Regions from separate parts of the Virgibacillus carmonensis genome, predicted to be linked through region 2. Evidence: predicted binding sites of a transcription regulator. Region 2 holds the regulator's gene; the other holds the start of a gene.
The links. The regulator LexA, encoded in region 2, represses DNA repair genes until DNA is damaged. The targets are predictions, from matches to a motif close to CGAACATATGTTCG.
Positions count from the first base shown of each region.

Region 1: uvrB (excinuclease ABC subunit UvrB) is a predicted target of LexA. The motif match lies at 2,526-2,539, and genes of this name have one in related genera.

Region 1 covers NZ_JBYQFJ010000002.1:79,443-83,883, forward strand. Annotated here, with positions in the region: gene uvrA (excinuclease ABC subunit UvrA) at 1-467, opposite strand, end outside; gene uvrB (excinuclease ABC subunit UvrB) at 475-2,457, opposite strand; gene AC3G7N_RS01715 (FixH family protein) at 2,678-3,430, shown strand; gene AC3G7N_RS01720 (PDZ domain-containing protein) at 3,715-4,441, opposite strand, start outside.
Region 2 covers NZ_JBYQFJ010000005.1:199,681-204,121, reverse strand. Annotated here, with positions in the region: partial or broken gene AC3G7N_RS06270 (IS110 family RNA-guided transposase) at 1-406, opposite strand, end outside; gene AC3G7N_RS06265 (hypothetical protein) at 624-746, opposite strand; gene lexA (transcriptional repressor LexA) at 1,491-2,114, opposite strand; gene AC3G7N_RS06255 (YneB family resolvase-like protein) at 2,669-3,307, shown strand; gene AC3G7N_RS06250 (DUF896 domain-containing protein) at 3,486-3,719, shown strand; gene tkt (transketolase) at 3,819-4,441, shown strand, end outside.

The sequences.
Region 1 (4,441 bases), on a different contig from region 2:
ACCGGTGCAAGGATCTGCATTTTGGTTTTTTCAGGATATTCGAGAATACGATCCACCATTTGTTGTATTGTTTGTGAGCTAATTTCGATTCCGTGTCTTGGACAGGTGGGTCTACCGACACGAGCGAAAAGCAGGCGTAAATAATCATAAATCTCTGTAACAGTACCCACCGTTGAGCGAGGGTTTTTGCTCGTTGTTTTTTGATCAATCGAAATAGCCGGTGATAGACCTTCAATTGAGTCAACATCAGGTTTATCCATTTGACCCAAAAACTGACGGGCATATGCTGATAACGATTCCACATATCTACGTTGACCTTCTGCATAGATTGTATCAAAAGCCAGAGAGGATTTACCGGAACCAGATAATCCTGTCATAACAACTAGTTTATTTTTGGGAATAGTTATATCGATATTTTTTAAATTATGCGCTCTGGCGCCTTTAATCTCAATTGATTTACTAGCCATGTACCTGTCATCCTCCCGCTTTAAGTTCAAGTAAAATATCACGTAGCTCTGCTGCTTTTTCAAAATCAAGTGCTTTGGCAGCGGCTTTCATTTCTTTTTCCATATTTTCAACCGCCTTGACTTTTTCTTTCTTAGTTAGCTTAGAAAGGCTTTTCGTTTTTTCTTCGTATTCGGTTTCATCCTCAGCAACAAAAGTAGCCCGAATCACATCACGCACTTCTTTTTTAATCGTTGTAGGCGTAATGTTATGTTTCTCATTGTAGGCGGTTTGCTTTTCGCGTCTTCTTGTTGTTTCATCTATCGCTACTTGCATCGATTTCGTTATTCTATCAGCATACATCACAACTTCACCATGCTCATTACGTGCTGCACGTCCCATCGTTTGGATAAGAGAGCGTTCAGAACGCAAGAAACCTTCCTTGTCTGCATCCAATATAGCGACAAGGGAAACCTCTGGAATATCAAGCCCCTCACGTAGCAGGTTAATACCTATTAATACATCATACTTTCCAACACGTAGATCACGAATGACTTCAATCCGTTCCAGTGTTTTAATCTCAGAATGCAAATACGCAACTTTAATTCCAAGTTCTTTTAAGTAATCAGTGAGATCTTCCGACATCTTTTTCGTCAAGGTTGTTACCAAGACACGTTCTTTTCGCTCTGACCGTTTATTTATTTCTCCAATCAAATTATCAATTTGGCCATCGATTGGCCGAATGTCTATTTTGGGATCAAGTAGGCCTGTAGGTCGAATGATTTGCTCAGTCATATCCGGTGAGTGTTCCAGCTCATATGGGCCAGGTGTTGCTGATACGTAAATAAGTTGATTCGTTTTCTCCTCAAATTCCCCAAACCTAAGCGGTCGATTATCAAGTGCTGATGGCAACCGGAAACCATGATCTACTAAAACCTGTTTCCGAGCTTGGTCACCGTTAAACATCCCCCTGATTTGTGGCAATGTCGCGTGTGACTCATCCACCACAACTAAGAAGTCATCTGGAAAGTAATCAAACAATGTATATGGGGTAGCCCCTTCCGCGCGTAGCGTCAAATGTCTGGAATAGTTTTCAATGCCTGAACAATAACCCATTTCATTCATCATTTCGATATCATAGTTCGTACGTTGCTCAATTCGTTGCGCTTCTAAAAGCTTGTTTTCAGATCGTAGCACTTTTAACCGTTCTTCTAATTCGGATTCGATATTTTTAATCGCAATTTTCAACTTTTCCTCACGCGTAACAAAGTGGGATGCTGGATAAATAGCAATATGTTCACGGTCCCCTATTATTTCTCCAGTTAACGCATCTACTTCACGAATCCGATCAATTTCATCGCCAAAAAACTCAATCCGAATACAGTGTTCCTCTCTCGACGCTGGAATCACTTCTACTGAATCCCCGCGCACACGAAATGTTCCACGCTGAAAATTAATGTCATTTCTTGCATATTGTATATCCACTAAATCATGTAGCAATTGATCTCGATCTTTTTCCATACCCATTCTGAGTGAAAGAACATGACTCCCATATTCTTCAGGTGAACCTAAACCATAAATACATGATACACTTGCAACGACTAATACATCATTTCTTTCAAAAAGAGAAGATGTCGCTGAATGTCTTAATTTATCTATTTCATCATTAATACTTGAATCCTTTTCAATAAATGTATCACTAGATGGTACGTATGCTTCAGGTTGATAATAGTCATAAAAACTAACAAAGTATTCCACAGCATTATTTGGAAAAAATTCCTTAAACTCACTATACAATTGGCCTGCTAAAGTTTTATTATGCGCAATAACTAGCGTTGGTCTATTTATTTCTGTCAGAACATTTGAAACGGTAAATGTTTTACCCGTTCCTGTTGCTCCCAACAATGTTTGATGGTTTTGTCCTGCTTTAATTCGTTCAACTAATTCTTTAATAGCTTTTGGTTGGTCTCCGCTTGGCTTATATTGGGACACTAGGTCAAATTTATTTTTCATAAAGCAAGCCTCCGTTCTGATTCCTACATCTAGTCTATCATATTTGTCTAACAATTTTAACATAAACACGAACAAATATTCGATATTTTTGCTTGCATCCTATTATCAATAATACCCACTTTATCGTTTTTAAAATCGTTCACAAAGGATTCAATTGTTTGTGGCTTTATAATCCTATATAATCGAAATTGAGAACAACATGAATTGAAAGGATTTTAGTATGAAAAAACTCTTGTTTCTAACAATAATTATTGTTTTATTAAGCGCTTGTGGTAAAAACGATGAATCAACAAAAAATACAGATGGTGATATGATTGAACCAATTGATGCGAAACTTGAAATTCCGAAAAAAGCGGAAGTCAATAAAGCTGTTACATTTTCAGTAACCGTCAATCAAGGCGAGGAAGCTGTTAAAGATGCAAACGATATTGAATTCGAGGTTTGGAAAAATGGAGAAAAAGCAGCGAGCCAGATGATCAAGGCCAAACATCAAAAAAATGGTGTTTATACTGCTGAAAGGACCTTCAAAGAAAATGGGATCTATTATGTTCAATCACATGTAACTGCGCGTAACATGCATACCATGCCTAAGTCCGAAATTAAAGTTGGAGTAGTAGATACGGATGCAGCTAAAACGGATCAAAAAGATGATGCGGAATCTAGTGAAGACCATCACCATCATGGAAACACAACAATTAATTTTCATCTACCAGAAACGCTTACAGCTAACGCGGCAAACACCTATGTCGCAGTGGTTACACACAAAAGTGAACCTCTAGAAAATGCGCTTGTACGTTTGGAAGTTTGGAAAGACGGCAGTGAAAAACACAATTATGTGAATTTAAACGAATCGGAAACCGGTACCTATCGAGAAGAAATGTCACTAGAAGATAAAGGAACCTACCATATCACAGTACATGTAGAAAAAAAGAAAATCCACACCCACAAGGAATTTAAAGTAGAAGTGGAATAAACAGAACAAAAGCGCAAGTTGCCGGTTTATTGGCCGTATGACTTGTGCCCACGCAGCCGTGTCCTTCTTCCCCATAAGTTAAAGGAAACACGAAGAGCCTTAAGTAATAAGGACGTTCGACTATTGTCGAACCGTTATCGCAAGAAGGTCCGAGAAATGGGCACTGGCCGATAAAAACACCACGTCCTGTACGTCGGAGCTGGACGTGGCCGAAAATGTAACCCCCTTTCCACTGGGTTTCAAATTTATAATTAGTAAAGCATCAGCCGGGCAGGCTGATGCTTTTATTTAGCATTTATATACTTCTTACTAGAAAGGTATTTGTCTTTTACAAAGATAAGGCCTAACTCATGATGATCATTTTGATAGAAGGCGCTCTGTAAAAACCTTACTTCACCAGCAATATCTAATACCTCCAGTTTAAAAAATGCTCCGCTCTTTTGAAGAAAGTAATAGAATTCATTAACATCCTGAATCGGTTGCCCATTTACTTTACTTATTGTTTCACCAATCTTTATCTCAAGTCTATCTGCAGGTGTATTTGGTATAATTGCGATAACAGTCAAACCCCGAAGGTTCCTGCTGAAAAAGGATTGTCTTCCACTATCCATCACACGATGTTTATAACTGATAAACTCACGTCCTAAAATTGCAACAATAGCCGCAACTATGGATAAACTCCAGAAGTACATACTTCCTACAGCAAGTACTAACACCAGCATTCCTAAAACGCCAATTTTTTTGCCAAGTTGTTTAGCAGCCTTTTCAGGTAACCGACTTTTAACGGAGTGATTAAAACCTATCATAAATGGAATTAGCAACAGACTGTAGGTTTCTCCGCTAACTGAAATATGTGGCCAATAGGATGCGAATGGAGTGATTAAACCAGTCGGTACCAATGTGAAAAAGGGGATAATGCTAAGCTTTCTAAGATGATGAAGACCAATCCATTTCCCTCTTGGTCCCAACTCCAAGTCCGGATAAGCCTCACGTCGCTTGAACCGGTATGTT
Region 2 (4,441 bases):
AGAGACGCAAATTAAGAGCTTTCTCTGTTTTTCTTTGATAGACTTCAAGGTCTTCCTTGTAGTAAAGCTCTCCCAAATGAAACGCATCAGCTTTATCCGTTTTCACTTTACGCAAACTAGTTTTTCTAGCCTCAAAAGAAACCACTGGATTAATCAAATAGTACACTATGTCCTGACTTTCAAGAAATTGAAGTACAGGCTCATGGTAGTGTCCAGTAGATTCAAAGATAACGGACGGAGGTTGACCAGAGACCTTTTCTAATTCTTGATAAAAGTGATGAAAAGCGTGAAGTCCCGGTAGATCATGGTTAAATTTAAAAATTTGCTTGTACGTTTGCTTTCTTTGTAAAAAGGCTTGAACCTGGCTCTCGCCTTTAGCAACATCCAAGCCAATAACAGGATCCATATAAATCATACCCCTTTAATAGATTCGATTCGTCGGTACGCCCCTATATCACTTGTAGTGTCATAGCTTCGCTTGTTATACGGGATCATGTCCCAACCAGCCTCAAACATGTTTCTACAAGGAGGGGGTGGACAGTATAACGGACGGGATCAGTGTCCCACGGGCGCAAACGTCCTACCCCGACTCTCTTAAGCATAAAACCTATTTAAAAAATAGGTCAACCAGAAATGACTGGCTGACCATATAATACGATCGGGCGCAATAATTGAACAGCCGTATGCATGGAACTTAAAGAAGATGACCCCTGTTCAATACAGAAATCACCTTCTCCTTGCAGCATAACCTTTTATAAAATGTCCTTTACAAAGGGTACACTTTACTTTTTATTGCACCCACGACAGTACCCACGAAACACCCACAGATATTTGAAAGAATAGAAAAACATTTGAAAAGGTGATTTTTTAAATGTTGTTTTCACGCCATTTTTGACAACTTTTGAATGCCTTAAAAAGCAAGGTATAGATTTAGAACGACTGTTCATCCTTGGGAGAGAGAACAATATTTGACTTCTTATTAAGTTTTCAGACATAGCGTGTCATTAAAAAGCTTAAAAATTATAAATCCCTTAATAAGCAAACTATGTCGGCCATGTACTTTTTGTACTGGTCGATATTTTTTAGGATTAATGCATAACTTTACTGTTATTCTGCTTAATGCGTCAATCTGTTCATTTTATCTTTTTGTAAATAATTATATTAACTTTCCTATAATTTTATATCATAAATTCAGTGGAGGTTATCTTTTCCCTTACTAAATGTTAGTTGATCTGCCCCTACTTGGAAAGACCGTTCTACCTGAAATTATTCTCTTACCTCGTTTTTAAAGGGTGAAGTTTTACTAACCATCCAAATTGCGATTAATAAAAAAACCTTGATGCAGACTAGCCTAACTGCATCAAGGTTTTTTTATTTGCTTAGTTTTGTAACACTATCGGTCACTTCAATGAAAAGGAGGTTCGATTAAACCACCAAATTGCGTGGGACAGGTCATACGGTCATTACTGGCTCTTGCGTTTTTGTTCTTATTAATGGATATTTCGATATAAACCTGTTACTTTACCTAAAATAGTTACATTTTGATAGATTAGTGCTTCCATTGTTGCATTTTCAGGTTGCAACCGTATGTGATCTTTTTCTTTAAAGAATCGCTTCACAGTAGCCTCATTCTCATCAGTCATAGCAACGACTATTTCGCCATTTTGTGCGGTGTTTTGTTGTTTTACAATTACCATATCCCCATCAAGTATACCTGCTTCAATCATGCTTTCTCCCTGAATGATCAGGATGAAAATATTATCATCTGGGGAGGAAGAAGAACTAGGTAACGGAATAAACTCTTCTATATTTTCTACAGCAGTAATCGGGATACCTGCTGTAACTTTACCAATAACAGGTGCATACCGAACTGCATCCCTTGGAACATTGCTTTCTAATGATAGATTTAATACCTCAATTGCTCGTGGTTTTGTTGGGTCCCTTCTAATATAGCCCTTACTTTCTAGTCTTGATAAGTGGCCATGAACAGTTGAACTAGATGCAAGACCAACTGCTACTGCAATTTCTCTTACGGATGGTGGATAACCTTTTTTATTTACTTCATCTTTAATATATTCAAGAATTGTTTCTTGCCTTTTGGATAGTTTTGTCATCTATCTAACACCTCGCGCATAGGATTTATTACTGATAGTTTATCACTATTTTCCAGAAAAAGCAAACATCCGTTCGAGAAACAGTTGACAAGACCGTATGTTCGGGTGTATGGTTTTAACTAGACGCGAACAAAGGTTCTTGTAAATAGAAAGGATTGATTTTCATGTTTGATAAAATAAATAAAACAGATGCATTTTACCTAGTAGCTTTTGCATTAACGTTAGTGTTTTTATACTTCTCTATGATTACAAGTGCTTAACCAATAATGCTCGTTCAAAAAGTCACAGAATTAGTCGACTAAGAACTTAGGTGTCCTCGAAAATCAAAGACGATTTTCATCGTGCGATGCATTTTCAGGGTAGCTTTCCTTATCCTGTTGCAAAGTCGACATCAGCACGTCCTGTGCGTCAAGGTCGAGGCACGAGAGTTTGAGGGCCGGACTTGCACGCACTTAGTAGAAGCGGCTTTTTCAACGAAGAGATTCGCCATTTATCATTTGGTGGCTTTTTGAACATCCTCTAATAAATAAACTAATAGCTGGAGTGTATGAATAGTGAACACGATACTATATTGTCGAGTAAGTACAGATAAAAAAGAACAGGAAACTTCCTTAGCTAGACAGGAAAAGGAGTTAATACATTTAGCGCAAATGTATGAAATGACCGTGATAGCCATTATAAAAGAACAGGCTAGCGGCTATGAAATAGAACGGGACGGTGTCTTTGAAATGCTTGAACATTTCACCAGTCAGAATGCGGATTGTTTACTCATACAAGATGAAACGCGTTTAGGACGGGGAAATACAAAGGTTGCACTATTTCATCAACTTAATAAACTTCACATACCTATCTATACAGCGATTCATAACGGCAAGCTAGAGCTTTCAGAATCAGATTCAATGGTTTTACAAATCGTGGGCATTGTCGAAGAATACCAGCGTAAAATCCATAATATTAAAATAAAAAGAGGGATGAATAAAGCGATTGACGAGGGTTTTGATCCTGGGAAAAATTTATCGAATCGTAATCAGGCTTCTGGTAGACAACGCATAGATTTTCCGATAGAAGAAGTGGTACGATTACGTGAAAACAAATTATCATTTGAAGAAATTGCAAGGACTTTAAATGGTCTTGGATTTAATGTATCAAAAGCAACCGTACATCGAAGGTTTCAAGAATATCATAATACTTGAATTAATAAGGATAGAACGATAATATAAAAAAGCAGGGACTAGTATAAAGTTCGTGCTTTTTTTCACTTGAGGAGTATAAAAAGTTTAAAGGACTTAAGTATAAGATAAACTTCGGCATTCGCTATTAAAGACGAGGTGATGCCGAGTTTTTCTATTATGTTAGGGAGGTAGTAATAACATGATTTCTAAAGAAAAATTAGAACGTATTAATATACTTGCGAAAAAAGCTAAAAATGAGGGGTTAACGGAAGAAGAAAAGAAGGAACAAAAAACCTTACGCACAGAATATTTAGGTAACGTTCGCTCATCTTTTAAAAATCAATTTAAAACTATGACAGTAAAGGACCCAGAAGGAAATGATGTAACCCCCAAAAAAGTAAAAGAGCTACAAAAGAAAAATAAAAATAACTAGTTTTGGTAGTAGTGGATAAAATGGTACTTGTTACAACTTGGATTTCATTATAGAATTGAATAGGATTAAAACAAGTTTCGACAAGGAAGGAGACTTTTCATGACAATTAACGTAGAACAACTATCAATAAACACGATTCGCACTCTAGCAATCGACGCTATTGAAAATGCTAATTCGGGTCACCCAGGTTTACCAATGGGGGCTGCTCCGATGGCATACACATTGTGGACAGACTTTATGAACCAAAACCCCAAAAATTCAAAATGGTTTAATCGTGATCGTTTTGTATTGTCAGCCGGACACGGATCTATGCTGTTATATAGTTTACTTCACTTAGCAGGATATGATGTAACGATTGATGACCTAAAGGACTTTAGACAATGGGATTCAAAAACACCTGGCCACCCTGAGGTTCATCATACAGATGGGGTTGAGGCAACAACTGGACCACTCGGACAAGGTATTGCTATGTCAGTTGGTATGGCAATGGCAGAAGCGCATCTTGCAGCTACTTTTAATAAAGATGATTTATCCATCATTGATCATCATACGTATGCGCTCATTAGTGACGGTGATCTAATGGAAGGAATTTCCCATGAAACAGCTTCACTTGCTGGTCATCTTGGTTTAGGTAAACTAATCGCTTTATATGATTCAAATGACATTTCATTAGATGGTGATTTGGATCGATCATTTTCCGATAATACGGAACAGCGTTTTAA